Regions from separate parts of the Streptomyces sp. NPDC006476 genome, predicted to be linked through region 1. Evidence: riboswitches for the same ligand, from Rfam matches in the RefSeq annotation. Region 1 holds a riboswitch; each other region holds the start of a gene.
The links. A riboswitch is a leader RNA that binds a small molecule or an ion and turns the genes downstream of it on or off. The one in region 1 is predicted to bind cyclic di-AMP.
Positions count from the first base shown of each region.

Region 2: another riboswitch for cyclic di-AMP. It lies ahead of ABZZ74_RS20135 (LysM peptidoglycan-binding domain-containing M23 family metallopeptidase); the one in region 1 lies ahead of ABZZ74_RS32755 (transglycosylase SLT domain-containing protein).
Region 3: another riboswitch for cyclic di-AMP. It lies ahead of ABZZ74_RS07755 (NlpC/P60 family protein); the one in region 1 lies ahead of ABZZ74_RS32755 (transglycosylase SLT domain-containing protein).
Region 4: another riboswitch for cyclic di-AMP. It lies ahead of ABZZ74_RS36270 (M23 family metallopeptidase); the one in region 1 lies ahead of ABZZ74_RS32755 (transglycosylase SLT domain-containing protein).

Region 1 is NZ_JBEXPK010000035.1:45,992-50,170, forward strand. Features, by position in the region: gene ABZZ74_RS32745 (FAD-dependent oxidoreductase) at 1-935, shown strand, start outside; gene ABZZ74_RS32750 (HAD family hydrolase) at 1,134-1,937, shown strand; gene ABZZ74_RS32755 (transglycosylase SLT domain-containing protein) at 1,947-2,429, opposite strand; cyclic di-AMP (ydaO/yuaA leader) riboswitch at 2,435-2,623, opposite strand; gene ABZZ74_RS32760 (polyprenyl synthetase family protein) at 3,263-4,179, shown strand, end outside.
Region 2 is NZ_JBEXPK010000016.1:160,943-165,121, forward strand. Features, by position in the region: gene ABZZ74_RS20130 (SGNH/GDSL hydrolase family protein) at 1-544, opposite strand, end outside; gene ABZZ74_RS20135 (LysM peptidoglycan-binding domain-containing M23 family metallopeptidase) at 814-1,758, opposite strand; cyclic di-AMP (ydaO/yuaA leader) riboswitch at 1,763-1,921, opposite strand; gene ABZZ74_RS20140 (alpha-galactosidase) at 2,227-4,179, opposite strand, start outside.
Region 3 is NZ_JBEXPK010000005.1:131,260-135,438, reverse strand. Features, by position in the region: gene pcrA (DNA helicase PcrA) at 1-2,030, opposite strand, end outside; cyclic di-AMP (ydaO/yuaA leader) riboswitch at 2,271-2,442, shown strand; gene ABZZ74_RS07755 (NlpC/P60 family protein) at 2,450-3,604, shown strand.
Region 4 is NZ_JBEXPK010000044.1:21,930-26,108, reverse strand. Features, by position in the region: gene ABZZ74_RS36285 (MarR family transcriptional regulator) at 1-21, opposite strand, end outside; gene ABZZ74_RS36280 (dihydrofolate reductase family protein) at 118-1,248, shown strand; tRNA gene ABZZ74_RS36275 (tRNA-Met) at 1,340-1,413, shown strand; cyclic di-AMP (ydaO/yuaA leader) riboswitch at 1,659-1,816, shown strand; gene ABZZ74_RS36270 (M23 family metallopeptidase) at 1,828-2,850, shown strand; gene ABZZ74_RS36265 (aldo/keto reductase) at 2,948-3,892, shown strand.

The DNA of each region.
Region 1 (4,179 bases):
CCTTCATCGCCTACGGCGAGTGGTTCCAGCAGAAGCTGGTGCCCGAGCTGGAGCGGGTGCGGGTGGTCTCGGTCGACCGGGGGAGCGGCGGCGGCTTCGAACTGAAGCTGGACTCCGGCGAGTTGTTCACCGCCCGCGCGGTCGTCGTGGCGACCGGCCTGCACGGCCTCGCCCACCTGCCCGCGGAACTGGCCGCGGCGCCGGACGGCCCCGCCCCCACGGGCCCGGTCTCCCACAGCTCACAGCACCACGACCTCACGCGCTACGCCGGCAAGGACCTGATCGTGGTCGGCGCCGGCCAGTCCGCGCTGGAGACGGCGGTGCTGGCGGCGGAGGCGGGCGCGCAGGTGAGGGTGGTCTCCCGGGGCCGCGGCAAGGTCGCCTTCGGGGCACCGCCCTGGAACCAGCCCAGGCTGCGCCCCGAGTCGCCCTTCGGCCGTGCCTGGTCGCTGTGGGCACTGAGCTACTACCCGCACCCGTACCGCCGTCTCCCGGCCGGGGCGCGCCACTATCTCGTCCGCCGGGTCCTCGGCCCGCTCGGCGCCTGGTGGCTGCGCGACCGCTTCGAGGGCAAGGTGCAGGTCACCGAGGTCGACAGGATCGTAGGAACCGACGCGGACGGTGGCAGCCCGACGCTCACGGTGCGCACCTTCGGCGGTCAGACCGAGAAGCTGGCGGCGGACCACGTCATCGCGGCGACCGGCTACCGCGTGGACATCGCGGCGATGGACTTCCTCGGGCCCGAGCTGCGCACCCGTGTCGCCGTCAGCCGTGGCGCGCCCCGGCTGGGCGCCGGGTACGTGTCCTCGGTCCCCGGCCTGTACTTCACCGGTCTGCCGGCCGCGGCCTCGTACGGACCGGTGATGCGGTTCGTCTGCGGCACGGGGTTCGCCTCCCCGAGGCTGGCGAGGCACCTGGCGGCGGCACACGGCTGAACCGCCCACCGCCGACCGGCGAGGAGCGCGTCCGCCCGGCGCGAGGCGCTCCTCGCGAGCTCCCCGACACCCGCCGGTGACAAGGGAGTTGAGCGACACCTGCCGGAGATACGGGAGTTGACGGAGGGGCGGGGGAGAACGGGCCGGTCGACCGGTTCGCGATGAGTCGGTGGGACGTGCGGTCCGTATTCTCTGATCATGGCCGCACCCACCGCATATGGACTCATCGCCACCGACCTGGACGGCACACTGCTCCGAGGTGACGACACCCTCTCCGACCGGTCTCTCGCCGCCCTCGCGCGCGTGGCCGGCGCCGGTGTCCGGCACCTCGTGGTGACCGGCCGGCCGGCTCCCAGAGTGCGGCCGCTCCTCGACGACCTGGGCGGTCGGGGGCTCGCGGTGTGCGGACAGGGCGCGCAGGTGTACGACCACCGCGCGGACCGTCTGCTGTGGTCCGTCACGCTGGACCGGGAGCTGGCCGAGACGGCCCTCGGCAAGATCGAGGCCGAGGTGGGACAGGTGTACGCGGCCGTCGACCAGGACGGCGTCGACGGCCTCACGCTCATCGAACCCGGGTACCTCATGCCGCACCCCACCCTGCCCGCCGTACGGGTCGGCCGGCGCGACGACCTGTGGTGCGAGCCCATCAGCAAGGTGCTGCTGCGCCATCCCGAGCTGTCCGACGACGAGTTGGCGGCGACGGCGCGCTCGGTGGTCGGCTCGCTGGCCACCGTCACCATGTCGGGGCCCGGGACCGTCGAACTCCAACCGTGCGGCATCACCAAGGCCACCGGGCTCGCGCTGGCCGCCGAACACCTGGGGCTCGGCCCGCGGCAGACCATCGCCTTCGGCGACATGCCCAACGACATCCCGATGTTCGACTGGGCCGCCCACGGCGTCGCGATGGCCAACGCCCATCCCGAACTCAAGGCGGTGGCCGACGAGATCACCCTGTCGAACGAGGACGACGGCATCGCCGTCGTCCTCGAGAGACTGTTCTGACCGGTCGGCTCAGTAGGCGCCGTACACGTTGTCGATCGAACCGTAGCGCGCGGCCGCGTAGTTGCAGGCGGCGGTGATGTTGGCGACCGGGTCGTAGGGGTCCCACGAGGTGCCGGACACGTGGTAGGCGGTGAAGGTCGGGTCGATGACCTGCAGCAGACCCTTGGACGGGGTGCCGGCGAGCGCGTTGGAGTCCCAGTTGTTGATCGCGTACGGGTTGCCCGAGGACTCGCGGATCACGTTGCGGTAGATGCCGTTGTAGGTGCCGGGGATCCCGTGCTGCGCCATGACCTGGAGGGAGGCCCGGATCCAGCCGTCGAGGTTGTTGGCGTAGCCCAGCGAGGTGGCGGTGGCCACGGTGGGGGTGGCGGCGGAGGCGCTGGTCGCGCCCACGATCGGCAGGGCGAGGACGGCGGCACCCGTGCCGATGACGGCGAGCTTGCGGACGATGCGGGAGCTTCTGGTACGGCGGTGCTGAGCGGCAGCGGACATGACGAGGTTCCTCTCCGTCGCCTGCGAGGTGAGCTGTCGGGTTCGGGCGGGAGATGCCCGGCCGCACCGCCGTACGGCGACACGACTTCACCCCGAGCCGGACCGGATGTCCTGGGACGTCCGAATCGGCGAACTACCTGGTTCCCCCGCTCCTGCCGTGCGTTCTCGGTTGGTGGAACGGGCGGCGGCAGGATTAGGCGTCCGCCCGACAGGCCGGGAACGTATGCGAGAGCACATGTCCGGAACAAGTCCCGAATTCACACATCACCCCTGTTGACCTTGGTCTGAGGCATATGGGGTGCTTGATCCTTTGCGGTTGCCAAGCCTCAACTCGGGCGCAGGAAAAGGCGGATCGGGAGAAATGCACCGGAATGCGGATCATGCTCAGGCGTGAGCCAAGTCACTGGTTTAGACAAGAGAGGCAAAACGGGCAATGCCCTCAACTCATAGTCAAACGGCCGCCCGTGGGGCAGAGGTGGCACTCGCCCGTTCCGCCATTGGTGAGCGTGTCGGCGGACAGGGGTATCGGGATGGTCTGACTGCCGAGGAATGCGTGGTCGTCACCGGGGAAAGGTTGACTGCCGGGCTCGGCGTCGGCTTCTGTTCGGGACACGCGCCGCCGCTCCTCTTCACGTCGGGCGCGTGAGTCGGTAAAAATCGGTTCATATCAGTTGATCAAATACATACCGGTCGTGATCCGATACCGCCCGGCCTGGACGGGTGGGCGGCATCGGTGATCGAAAGGTGACCGGATACGCTGACTTGAGTGATGGCAGCGACGTATCGACAAACCGCGTAACCGCCAGTAGACACCAGCAGACAGGAGACCCCTCGTGACCGTCGTCGGGCCGTTCGGGCTGAGCGTGCGGGACCAGGCTCTGGAAGCCGATGTCCAGGCCGGATTGGCGGCCGTCGAGGAGGGACTGCTCGAAGCCACCAAGAGTGAGGTCCCCTTCATCACGGAGGCCGCCCAGCACCTGGTGCGGGCGGGTGGAAAGCGCTTCAGGCCGCTGCTCGTGATGCTCGCCGCCCAGTTCGGCGACCCGTACGCGCCCGGAGTCGTGCCGTCCGCCGTGGTCGTGGAGCTGACCCACCTCGCCACGCTGTACCACGACGACGTCATGGACGAGGCGGCGGTGCGCCGCGGGGTCGACAGCGCGAACACCCGCTGGGGCAACTCGGTGGCGGTACTGACCGGCGACTTCCTCTTCGCGCGTGCCTCGCACATCCTGGCCGACCTCGGTCCGGAGGCCGTGCGGGTGCAGGCTGAGGCGTTCGAGCGACTGGTCACCGGACAGATCCTGGAGACCGCGGGACCACAGGACGGACGCGACCCGGTCGACCACTACCTGGACGTGCTCGGCGGCAAGACAGGGTCGCTGGTGGCCGTGTCCTGCCGGTTCGGCGCGATGATGTCGGGCGCCGACGAGACGGTCGTGGACGTGCTCACCCAGTACGGGGAGCGGCTCGGGGTCGCCTTCCAGCTCGCCGACGACGTCCTGGACATCGCGTCCGACTCGCACGAGTCGGGGAAGACGCCGGGGACGGACCTGCGCGAGGGCATCCCGACCCTGCCGGTGCTGCGGCTGCGCGAGCGGGCTGCGCGCCTCGGGCTGGCCGAGGACATCGCCCTGTGCGAGCTGCTCGACTCCGACCTCACCGACGACGAGCGGCACGCGGAGGCGCTGGCCGGGCTGCGGGCGCATCCCGCCCTGGAGCAGGCGCGGCGCGACACCGTGCGCTACGCGGA
Region 2 (4,179 bases), on a different contig from region 1:
CGCGTGTGTGCCCCTCAGGCGAGAGGTGCAGCCGGTCGTCGTCCCAGGCCCTGCGGTCCTGCACGGTCTTGAGGGACCACAGGTCGAGCACGGGACAGCCGTACCGGTCGGCGATGGCCCGGACATGTCCGTTGTAGGTGGCGATCTTGCCGCGCAGATGCTTGAGCACGGGCACGCCACGAGTGTCGAAGCCGGTCGTCACCATGACGGTGCCGGCGGCCCCGGTGAGCCGGGCGACCGCACGCTCGAAGCGCTCGGCGACCTCGTCCGGGTCGGTGCCGGGCCGGATGATGTCGTTGCCGCCGGCACAGAAGGAGACCAGGTCCGGGGCGAGTTCCTCGGCCTGCGGAACCTGGTCCGCCACGATCTGGTCGAGCAGCTTGCCGCGCACGGCGAGGTTGGCGTAGGCGAAGTCGCCTTCGGGCCGCCGGTCCGCGAGCAGCACGGCGAACCGGTCCGCCCAGCCGACCATGGCTCCGTCGGGGCCGGGATCGCCGACGCCCTCGGTGAAGCTGTCCCCCACCGCGACGTACGACCCGATCACTGTCCTGCTGTCTCTGCTGTCACTTTTCGAATCGTCTGCCACGGCGGCCATGATTCACCTTCTAATGTGACCTACGCGACCGTAAGAAAGGGTTGACGGTCGGTGAGATAAGCCACGTCCAAAGGGTTGGGCAAGGCAGGAATAACTCTCGGATCGCCGATGTTGAGCGGTCGATCGCCGGACGGCGAAATCTCTGCAACACCGAAGGCCGGACCCGGGGATCGGGGTCCGGCCTTCGGCGGCGTGTGGGGCGCGCGGTCGGCGGGGGGTCAGCCGACGGCGACGCCCTTGGAACGGAGGTAGGCGACGGGGTCCACGTCGGAGCCGTAGTCCGGCGTGGTGCGGATCTCGAAGTGCAGGTGCGGGCCCGTCACGTTGCCGGTCGCACCGGAGAGACCCAGCTGCTGGCCCGCGCTCACGCTCTGGCCGACCGAGACGGAGATCTGGGAGAGGTGGCCGTACTGCGCGTAGTGGCCGTCGGCGAGTTTGATGACGACCTGGTTGCCGTACGCACCGCCCCATCCGGCGGTGACGACCGTGCCCGCGCCCACGGCCTTGACCGGGGTGCCGGTCGGGACGACGAAGTCGACGCCGGTGTGGTAGCCGCTGGACCACATGCTGCCGGCGACGTGGTAGCCGGTGCCGATGGTGCCGCCGGTCACCGGGAGGGTGAAGCCGGTGCTGGTCGACTCGGCGGCCTGGGTGGCCTTCGTCGCCTTCGTCGCCTTCGACACCTTCGACGCCTTCGACGCGGAGGAAGCGCTCGACGAGGCGGAGGAGGAGGCAGCGGAGGTGGAGGACTTGGTGGCGCCGGTCGTCGCCTTGCCGCCGAGGGTGAGCTTGAGGCCCGGGTGGATCAGCGACGGGTCGTCGCCGACGGCCTGGCGGTTGTCCGCGTACAGCTTCTGCCAGCCGCCCCGGACGTGCTGCTCGTCGGCGATCTTCGCGAGGTAGTCGCCGGCCCGGACCGAATAGGTGCGCACACCCGTGTTGTTGGCGTTCGCCTTCTTCTCGGTCGCCTTCTTCTCGGCGGCCGGAAGCGACTGGACGGTCTTTTCGGAAACCGACTGGGAAGCCGACTGCGCGGTGGCCGCGTGGGCTCCGGTGGCCCCTATGAGCGGGAGGGCGAGAGCGGCGCCGCCGGTTCCGGCGACGGCGATGGAACGGGTGAAGCGCTTGGGCTTCGGGCGGCGGTGCTTACCCTTCGCGGGCATGGCGAATTCCTCTCCGTCGCCTGCGAGGTGAGCTGTCGGGTGCGGGCTGGAGATGCCCGGCCGCGCTTTTCGGCGCGGCTTTACCCCTAGCCGTTCCGGAGACCGGAACAGGCGTCGTACCTGTGGGTCCCCCGCTCCTGCCGTTCACGGGTGAGTTGTGCGGGCTCCGGGCGGCGGCAGGATTGGGCGTCCGTCCGGATTGGTGGCGAACGTAAGCGACCAGGACGCAAAGGGACAAGCGGCGGTTCCCCGTGCATGCGTTTCTGCTGATCGACTGTGGGAATTCACGGTCACCCTCCGTGAATTACAGTTCCACCCCTTTGTCCAAAGCCCCTTGAAACCCTTATGAATTACGTGAACATGACGCGCCACGCACCGTCACGGATATGACGCTCCTCACGTGACGGTGCTCCAGCATTCCCCATTCCAGAGCGAGTTGGAATGAAGACACCAATTCGGACAGAAGACTCAGATGCCACGGAGTCGGATGACTTTCGCATCGAGGTCGCCGCGCAGCGCGGTGTCCAGCCCGTGATGCAGCAGTACGGCCCCACGGTGAATTTCGCCCGTTTCAGGGCATTCGTAGGAGGCTGTCGGGTCGAGTCCGCGCAGTCGCAGTGCCGGTACGGGCTCGCCGTAACTCTGTGCCTGGAGCCAGGCCAGGACGACCGACTCGTCGCCGCGCACGTACTGCACGGCGCTGAGCCCGCCCGTCGGGGGCCGCAGCCGGTGGAGGTCGCCGTGCTGCACCAGGGGCCGGATCTCCTTGTAGAGGCTCACCCAGTCACCGGCTTCGGCGAGCTCCTCCTCGGTCCACTGGGTGAGGTCTCCGCCGACGCCCAGCACACCCGCCATGGCGCTGACGAACCGGAAGCGCAGGGAGCTGACCCGGTCGTTGAGCTGGGTGTTGGGACTGTCGGTGACCCAGGCGGCCATCACACGCGCGGGGTGGATCTGGCTGAAGCCGTGCTGGATGGCGAGCCGGTCGAGCGGGTCGGTGTTGTCGGAGGTCCACACCTGGTCGGTACGGCTCATGATGCCGAGGTCGATCCGGCCGCCACCGCCCGAGCACGACTCGAAGACGACGTCCGGGTGGGCCGCCCGCAGCCGGTCCAGCAGCGCGTACAGCGCGCGGACGTGGTCGACCCACAGGCGCTGCGGGTAGGGGTCGCCGGGCCAGCCGGCGTCGGTGAAGCAGCGGTTGAAGTCCCACTTGACGTAGTCGACGGGGGCGCTGGACAGGAGCGTGTCGAGCTGCTGCCAGAGGTACTCCTGGACGTCCTCGCGGGCCAGGTTCAGTACGAGCTGGTTGCGGAACTCCGTGCGCCTGCGGCCCGGCTGGAACTGCACCCAGTCGGGGTGGGCGCGGTAGAGGTCGCTGTCCGGGTTCACCATCTCGGGCTCGACCCAGATGCCGAACTGCATACCGAGGGTGTGCACGTAGTCGGCGAGCGGCGCCAGGCCCTTGGGGAAGCGGTCGGGGTTGGGCGTCCAGTCGCCGAGCCCGGCACGGTCGCTGGTGCGCTTGCCGAACCAGCCGTCGTCGACGACGAACAGCTCGACGCCGATGGCGGCGGCCCGGCGGGCGAGCGCCCCCTGCTGCTCCTCGGAGATGTCGAACTCCGTGGCCTCCCAGGAGTTGAACAGCACCGGCCGGTCCCGGTCCGCGTCCGGGATGACGTAGGCGCGCTGGTAGGCGTGCCAGGCGCGGCTCGCGCCGCCGAAGCCGCCGTCGCTCCACAGCCCGGCGAAGACGGGGGTGGTGTACGACTCCCCCGCGCCCAGGAGCAGCAGCCCGGAGTCGTCGTACCCGGCGCCGCCGGTGATCTGCACCCGCGCGTCCGGGAGCTGCGCCACCGCGATCCGCCAGGAACCGGACCAGCCGAGCGCGCAGCCGTAGACCTCGCCGCGCTCCTCGGTGGCGTCGGTGTCGAGGGCGACCCAGGGCAGGTGCTGATGCCCGGTGTGGCCGCGGCGGCTGCCGATGACCTTCTCGCCGTGGGTGAGCGGCGCGGCGGTCAGCAGGGACTCGGCGGCCCAGCGGCCGTGCAGCTGGGAGAGCCGCCAGCCCTCGCGGTCGGGCAGCGTCCAGGTGGCGGCGTCGGCGCGCAGCAGCTCCAGGGGCGCCGGTCCCTCGTTGTCGAGGCTCACCCAGCGTTCCACGACGTCGTGCCGCATGCGGTAGTGCAGCGTGATGACGAGCCCGCCGTCACGGAAGCGCAGCCGCAGATGGTCGCCCTCCGCCTCGTGCGCCTCGAAGCGCCACTCGGTGCCGCGCCGCTCCTCGGTGCGCACGGACAGGGCGGGCCGCGCGAACCGGGGACCACCCTCGACCGGGTACTCCTCGCGGCCGTCCAGCGGCGACTCGAAGGGCCGGTAGACCGGCAGCGGGCGGACTGCGAGCGCCTCGGCGTCCGCGAG
Region 3 (4,179 bases), on a different contig from region 1:
TCCTTGGTCTGGCCGAGGGCGCGCATGTGCGGGAAGACGCCGTCCTCCATGCCGGTGAGGAAGACCACCGGGAACTCCAGGCCCTTGGCGGTGTGCAGGGTCATCAGGGTGATGACCCCGGAGCCGTCCTCCTCCTCGTCGGGGATCTGGTCGGAGTCGGCGACCAGCGCGACCCGCTCCAGGAAGTCGGCGAGCCCCGGGGACTCCTCGCCCTCACCGGACTCCTGCTCGAACTCCAGGGCCACGGCCGCGAGTTCCTGGAGGTTCTCGATACGGGTCTCGTCCTGCGGGTCGGTGGAAGCCTGCAACTCGGCGAGGTAGCCGGTGCGTTCGAGCACCGCCTCCAGGACGGTCGCCGGGCCCGCGCCGGACTCGACGATCGTACGGAGGTCCTCCATCAGCGTGTTGAACTTCTTGACCGCGTTGGCGGAGCGCGCGGCCATGCCGTACGCCTCGTCGACACGGCGCAGCGCCTGCGGGAAGCTGATCTTCTCCCGCTGCGAGAGGGCGTCGATCATCGCCTCGGCGCGCTCGCCGATGCCGCGCTTGGGGACGTTCAGGATGCGGCGCAACGGCACCGAGTCCTCGGGGTTGGCCAACACGCGCAGATAGGCCAGGACGTCCCGGACCTCCTTGCGCTCGTAGAAGCGGACGCCCCCGACGACCTTGTAGGGCAGGCCGACACGGATGAAGACCTCTTCGAAGACACGGGACTGGGCGTTCGTCCGGTAGAAGACGGCGACGTCCCCGGCCTTCGCGTCACCCGCGTCGGTGAGACGGTCTATCTCGTCGGCGACGAACTGGGCCTCGTCGTGCTCGGTGTCGGCGACATAGCCCGTGATGCGCGCGCCCGCGCCGGCGTTGGTCCACAGGTTCTTGGGGCGGCGGGACTCGTTGCGCTCGATGACCGCGTTGGCCGCGGACAGGATCGTCTGGGTGGAGCGGTAGTTCTGCTCCAACAGGATCGTCGTCGCGTCCGGGTAGTCCTCCTCGAACTGGAGGATGTTGCGGATCGTCGCCCCGCGGAAGGCGTAGATCGACTGGTCCGCGTCACCCACCACGCACAACTCGGCGGGCGGGACGTCGTACTCGTTCGGCGGGACGTCGACGGGGTGCTCGCTCGTCCCCACCAGCTCGCGCACGAGCGCGTACTGGGCGTGGTTGGTGTCCTGGTACTCGTCGACCAGGACGTGCCGGAAACGGCGGCGGTAGTGCTCGGCGACGTCCGGGAAGGCGCGGAGCAGGTTGACCGTCGTCATGATCAGGTCGTCGAAGTCGAGGGCGTTCGCCTCGCGCAGCCGTGACTGGTAGAGGGCGTAGGCCTGGGCGAGGGTCTTCTCGAAGCCGTCGGTGGCCTGGGCGGCGAAGTCCTCCTCGTCGATCAGCTCGTTCTTCAGGTTGGAGATCTTGGCGCTGAAGGATTTCGGCGGGTAGCGCTTGGGGTCGAGGTCCAGGTCGCGGCAGACCAGGGCCATCAGGCGCTTGGAGTCGGCGGCGTCGTAGATCGAGAAGGACGAGGTGAAGCCGAGCTTCTTGCTCTCCCTGCGCAGGATGCGCACGCACGCGCTGTGGAAGGTCATCACCCACATCGCGTTCGCGCGCGGGCCGACGAGCTGCTCGACCCGCTCCTTCATCTCACCGGCGGCCTTGTTGGTGAAGGTGATCGCCAGGACCTGGCCCGGGTGCACGTTCCGCTCGGCCAGGAGGTAGGCGATGCGGTGGGTGAGGACACGGGTCTTGCCGGAGCCGGCACCGGCCACGATGAGCAGGGGGGCGCCATGGTGCACGACGGCCGCGCGCTGGTTCTCGTTCAGCCCGTCCAGCAGCGCCGCCGGGTCGATCGCCGGGCGGGGGGCGCCGTCGCGGTAATAGGCGTCCCGGTCCGGCGGCACGTCGAACTTCCCGCCGAACAGATCGTCCGGAACGGGCTCCGGTACGTGATCGTCCTCGGGCGGCGGCGGGGGTTCGTCCGCGGGCCCGCGAGGGGCTTGGAGGTCCGCCAGGAAGCTGTCGTCAAAGAGGCTGCTCATCGCTCTCCGAGTCTAGGGCGCCCCACTGACAGCCCGCCGCCGCCCTGAGAACATCGCCCGATCCGATACCTCGCACACGCTCCGTGGCGCGCCATCACCGCACGTGGCCGGGCGGGCGGGGCTGATCAAAGGTCACGGAAATGTATCGGACAAATCGAACATCAACCTTCACACGGACCACACGAGTTGGCTACCGTTCGGACGGGCCGTACGACCCCCACCGGCGAACCTCGCCGGGCCGTGCGGCCTCCGCCGAGTCCGGGGCGCCGCCGCGCAGCCGGAGCCGGGGACCCACGAGGACCTTGGGGTGAATCGGCCGGCCCCCTCCCGGGGACCGGGCCGTAGGGCAACCCTTCCGAACCACCCGCCCGAACCCGACAGCTAACCCGGTAGGCGGACGATGGAAGGAGTCGCCGGTCTTGGCGTCGCACCGCAAGACGCGTCCCGCCGTTACGCGCGTAGCAGGCATACGCACCCCCGCTCTCGCCACGGCCGCCCTCACCTCCGTGGCCCTGCTCTCCCAGTCGGCCAACGCCGCCCCCTCGGCCGACGGCAGCCCCAGCCTCGAGGAAGTCGAGAAGAAGGTCGACGACCTGTACCGCCAGGCGGAGTCGGCCACCGAGAAGTACAACGCGGCCAAGGAGAAGACCACCAAGCAGCGCAGACGGGTCGACTCCCTGCTCAACGACGTCGCCAAGCGCGCCCAGAAGCTCAACGAGGAGCGCGACAGGCTCGGCTCCTTCGCCGCCGCGCAGTACCGGACGGGTGCCGCCGCGCCCGACACGGCGACCTTCCTGCTCGCCGACTCCCCGCAGGACTACTTCGACCAGACGCAGCTGATGGGCCGGCTGACCGCCCGCCAGAAGAGCGCGGTCGACGACTACTTCACCGAGCAGTCCGCGACGATGAAGAAGCGCGAGGAGGCCTCCCGGAGCCTCGAGACGCTCAGCACGTCGCAGAGCGATCTGCAGACCGCCAAGGCCACGGTCCAGAAGAAGCTCTCCGACGCGCGCGAGCTGCTGTCGAAGCTGACGGCCGAGGAGAAGGCGCGGCTCGCGGCGATCGAGAAGAAGCAGCAGGAGGAGGCCGCGCGCAAGGCCGCGGAGCTGGCCCAGCAGCAGGCGGCGGCGCGGAAGGCCCAGGAGGGGACCACGTCCCAGGGCGGCACCTCCTCCTCGGACACCGGCACCACGGACTCCACGGACTCCTCCTACGCCGCCAAGGCCGCGAAGGCGCTCGCGTTCGCCCGCGCGCAGATCGGCAAGCCGTACGTCTGGGGCGCCACCGGTCCCGGCTCCTACGACTGCTCCGGCCTCACCCAGGCCGCCTGGAAGGCCGCGGGCGTGGACCTCCCGCGCACCACCTACGACCAGGTGAACGCGGGCACCACCGTCTCCCTCGCCGACGCCCAGCCCGGCGACCTGATCTTCTTCTACGACGACATCAGCCACGTCGGCGTCTACATCGGCAACGGCATGATGATCCACGCCCCCAAGCCGGGCGCGTACGTCCGCGAGGAGTCCATCTACTACGCCGGCGAATCAATCATCCACAGCGTGGTACGCCCGGCGTGAGGCGCCGGGCCGGGGCGCGCGGACGGTCTCGTGCGCCCCGTATGAGGCCGCCGGGCGCGCGACGCACTCGGCACACCACCCGGCGATGAGATGCGCGGCGCGCGACGGTCTCAGAGCGCCCGCCGACCCAGCGCGCGACAGGCGTGCGAAGCCGCTTCACGCGCCGCCGCACGACCGTGGGATGCGGGGCCCGCAAACACCTCCGCGCGGCCCCCAAACGTGCTGCAGCATGCGGCATCGCTTCCGCGCCACCGGCGGAGGGACGTGGGCACGCGACGGTCTCAGAGCGCCCGCCGACCCAGCGCGCGACAGGCGTGCGAAGCCGCTTCACGCGCCGCCGCACGACCGTGGGGCGCGGGGCCCGCAAACACCTCCGCGCGGCCCCCAAACGTGCTGCAGCATGCGGCATCGCTTCCGCGCCACCCGGCGGTGGGATGCGCGGCACGCGACGGCCTCTGAGCGCCCGCCGACCCAGCGCGCGACAGGCGTGCGAAGCCGCTTCGGGCGCCACCGGCCGTGGGGTGCGGGGCGCGCAAGCGGCTGGGGGCGGTCGGCTGCGGTTGCGGTAGGCGTGG
Region 4 (4,179 bases), on a different contig from region 1:
GGTGAGCCAGCGAGTCGTCATGCCACCAGTGTAGGTTTGTTTCAAACTTGAACCAAGAGTGGCCGTTCAGCGCCTTGTGCCGAGCGTGCCGTCCGTCACGAGCCGGGGAGCGCGTCGATGCCCCACCCGTACGTCCTGCTGTCCGCCGCCGTCTCCCTCGACGGCTACCTCGACGACACCGGACCCGAGCGCCTGCTGCTGTCGTCCCCGGCCGACTTCGACCGCGTCGACGAGGTACGGGCCTCCGCCGACGCCATTCTGGTCGGCGCCGGCACGATCCGCGCCGACAACCCGCGGTTGCTGGTCAACTCGCCCGAGCGCCGCGCCGCCCGCGTCGCCTCGGGTCGGCCCGAGTACCCGCTCAAGGTCACCGTCAGCGGCTCGGGCGAGCTGGATCCGGCGGCGAGGTTCTGGCACACGGGCGGCGACAAGGTCGTCTACACGACCGACAAGGGGGGCGAACGGGCCCGCGCGCTCGGGATCGCCGCCGACGTCGTCCCGCTCGGACCCGACCTCGACTGGCGCCGGCTGCTGGAGCATCTGCACGACGTCCGGGGTGTGCGGCGACTCATGGTCGAGGGCGGCGGGCGCATCCACACCCAACTGCTCCAGCAGGGCCTCGCGGACGAGCTCCAGCTCGTGCTCGCCCCCCTGTTCGTGGGCGACGCCGACGCGCCCCGCCTCTTCGGCCCGGGCGGCTACCAGGGCGGACGGCTCAGGCTGGTGGAGAGCCGGCGGATCGAGGACGTGGTCCTCATGCGCTACGAGCCCACCGCCCCCGGCACCGGCCCGCTGGCCTCCGCCGCCGACCACCATTGGCTCCGCCTCGCCTGCGACCTGGCGGCCCAGTGCCCGCCCTCGCGGACCGCGTTCAGCGTCGGCGCGGTGGTCGTCGCCGCAGACGGCACCGAGCTGGCCCGCGGCCACTCCCGCGAGGCCGGCGACCCCGTGGTCCACGCGGAGGAGGCGGCCCTGGCCAAGCTCGACCCGGCCGATCCGAGGCTCGCGACCGCGACGGTCTACAGCAGCCTGGAGCCCTGCGCCCACCGCGCGTCCCGTCCCAAGCCGTGCGCCCGGCTGATCCTGGAGGCGGGGGTACGGCGGGTGGTGACCGCGTGGCGGGAGCCGGACACGTTCGTGGAGGCCGCCGACGGCAGCGGTCTGCTGGCGTCGCGGGGCGTCGAGGTGGTCGTAGTGCCCGAGTACGAGGGGCGGGCGAAGGCGCCGAACGCCCATCTGCCGGGCTGAAAAACGCAGGTGGAGCGGGGGCGGACGCGGGGGCGGACGGAAACCCTGGTGCTGGGCGTCCCGCGGATGGCGTATGCTGGTCTCACAACGACGCGGGGTGGAGCAGCTCGGTAGCTCGCTGGGCTCATAACCCAGAGGTCGCAGGTTCAAATCCTGTCCCCGCTACTGAAGGCCGAGGGCCGGAGTCCAGTGACTGGATTCCGGCCCTCGGTGTTTCCCGTTTCCCTGACCGTCACTCCCCATGCAGAACCCGGGGCAAGGTCAACTCGCCCGATTTTCACCGGTCATGGCCCGAACGTCCGCGCCAAAAACGTTTAATGATCAAGCCGAACTGCTTGGAAACCCCACCCCGGGTCTATTAACGTTCGATAACGCAGCGCGGTCGTCCCAGCCGTCACAAGAGGCGGCTCCGTGCGCACGCGCCGAATCCCGCAAGGGAACCGGGGAACCACCACCCTGGGGTGAATCGCGCGGAAACCGCCGTGGACCCACGGCAGGTTTACGCGCGTAGGAGACCTTCCTGCTCCGAACCCGTCAGCTAACCCGGTAGGCGAGAAGGAAGGAAAGGAGCACGCCCACGTGGCGTCCAACCCGCCTGCCCCGGCAGCCCCGTTCGTGCCGGGCACCCGGCCCTTCGGCTTCGGCTCCAGCGACGACGAGGGCCAGTGGGAGGAGTGGAACCCCACCGAGGAGTCCCTCCGCCCGGTACGCGGCCGGCACCGTGTCTCCAGGCAGCGCGGCGGGGGACTCGCCCGCAGCTCCACGGTTCTCGGTGTCGGTGTCATAGCCGCCGTCGGCGCGGGCGGCATGGCCAGCGCCAACACCGGCAAGCCGCCGGTGTCCATCTCCCTGCCCGACCTTGCCTCCGTCGCCCATGTGTTCGACGCTGGCTCCGACGCGCCCAAGGGCTCCGCGACCGCGCTCAGCGCCGTCGGGGTGAGCACCAAGGACACCGAGCAGGGCGCCCGGGACGCCGGTGAGGCGCTGCGCGACCGCATCATGGCGCAGGCCGAGTCGCAGCAGGTCCAGCTCGACAGCAAGGCCCAGTCGGCCACCGAGGCGGCCCTCGCCAAGCAGATCGACGATGCGGCCGCCAAGGCGGAGAAGGACGCGGCGGCCAAGGCGCAGGCCGCCAAGGAGAAGGCGGAGGCGGCGGCCAAGAAGGCGGCCGAGGACGCCAAGCTCGCCGAACTCGCCAAGCAGTACAAGCTGCCGGTCGTCTCCTACACGATCACCGGCACCTTCGGTCAGGCCGGTTCCATGTGGTCCTCCGGCTACCACACGGGCCTCGACTTCGCCGCGCCGACGGGCACGCTCATCAAGGCCATCCACTCCGGCACCATCACGGAGGCCGGCTGGGCGGGGTCGTACGGCTACCGCACGATCCTCACCCTCGACGACGGCACCGAGCTGTGGTTCTGCCACCAGTCCTCGATCAGCGTCAGCGTCGGCCAGAAGGTCGCCACCGGTGACGTCATCGGCCGGATCGGCGCCACGGGCAACGTGACCGGCGCGCACCTGCACCTCGAGGTCCACCCGAACGGGCAGGCCACCGGCATCGACCCGATGACCTGGCTGCGCAGCAAGGGCCTCAACCCCTGACAGCGGCACCGCCCCGGAACGGCCGCCTCCGATTGTTTACGGGAAGTTTGCGGCCGTTCCGGAAGAGGAATCTCCGGGGCGGGCGTTGACCATACACATGACTTCTCTGCGCAAACTCGGCTCCTCCGACCTCGAGGTCTTCCCGCTCTCCCTCGGTGGCAACGTCTTCGGCTGGACCGCCGACGAGGCCACGTCCTTCGCCGTCCTCGACGCCTACGCGGCCGCGGGCGGCAACTTCCTCGACACCGCCGACGGCTACTCCGCCTGGGTCCCCGGCAACCAGGGCGGCGAGTCCGAGACGATCATCGGCAAGTGGGTCAAGGCCCGCGGCAACCGGTCCGACGTCGTCATCGCGACCAAGGTGAGCCAGCACCCCGAGTACCAGGGGCTGTCGGCCGCCAACATCAAGGCCGCCGCCGACGCCTCGCTGCGCCGCCTCGACACGGACTACATCGACCTGTACTACACGCACTTCGATAAGCCGGAGATTCCCGTCGAGGAGATCATCGGGGCGCTCGACGAGCTGGTGACGGCGGGCAAGGTGCGGGCGATCGGCGCGTCCAACATCTCCACCGAACGGCTCGCGGCGTCCCTGGAGTTCTCCGACCGGGAGGGCCTCGCCAAGTACGTGGCGCTGCAGCCGCAGTACAACCTGGTCTCCCGCGACACCTACGAGGGACCGCTGCAGGACCTCGCCGCGCGCTACGGCCTCGCCGCCGTCCCCTACTACGCCCTGGCGTCCGGCTTCCTCACCGGCAAGTACCGCCCCGGCACGACGGTCGACAGCCCTCGCGCGGGCGGCGCCGCCAAGCACCTGGAGACGGAGCGCGGCCAGCGGGTCCTCAAGGCGCTGGACGAGATCGCCGAGGCCCACGACGCCCCGATCCCCACGATCGCCCTGGCCTGGCTCGCGGCCCAGCCCACGGTGGTGGCCCCCATCGCCAGCGCCCGCACCGTGGACCAGCTCCCGGCCCTCCTGGGAGTGGCCGACGTGACGTTGACGGACCCCGAGATCAGCCGCTTGACGGAGGCTTCGGCCTGAGGATGCCGGGGGCGGCCAGCTTGGTAGGGGTGTCGGTCTGAGGTTGCCGGGGTCGGCCCGCTTGGTGGGGGTGTCGGTCTGAGGAATTCCGAGCGGGTGTCGGTGGCGGAGGCCTCGGCTTGATGCGGGCCGGCCGGAATGTTGCTGATCGATGCCTCCGCCGGACCGGCTGTCGGCTCCTTCTGCCGTCGGCTTGGTCCGTCGTCGGCCTCTTCCAGCAGCGACGTCCGCCGCCACGGCGCTCGGCCACCGTGGCGGGGGCTGGCGGTGCAGAGTCGGACGCGGCC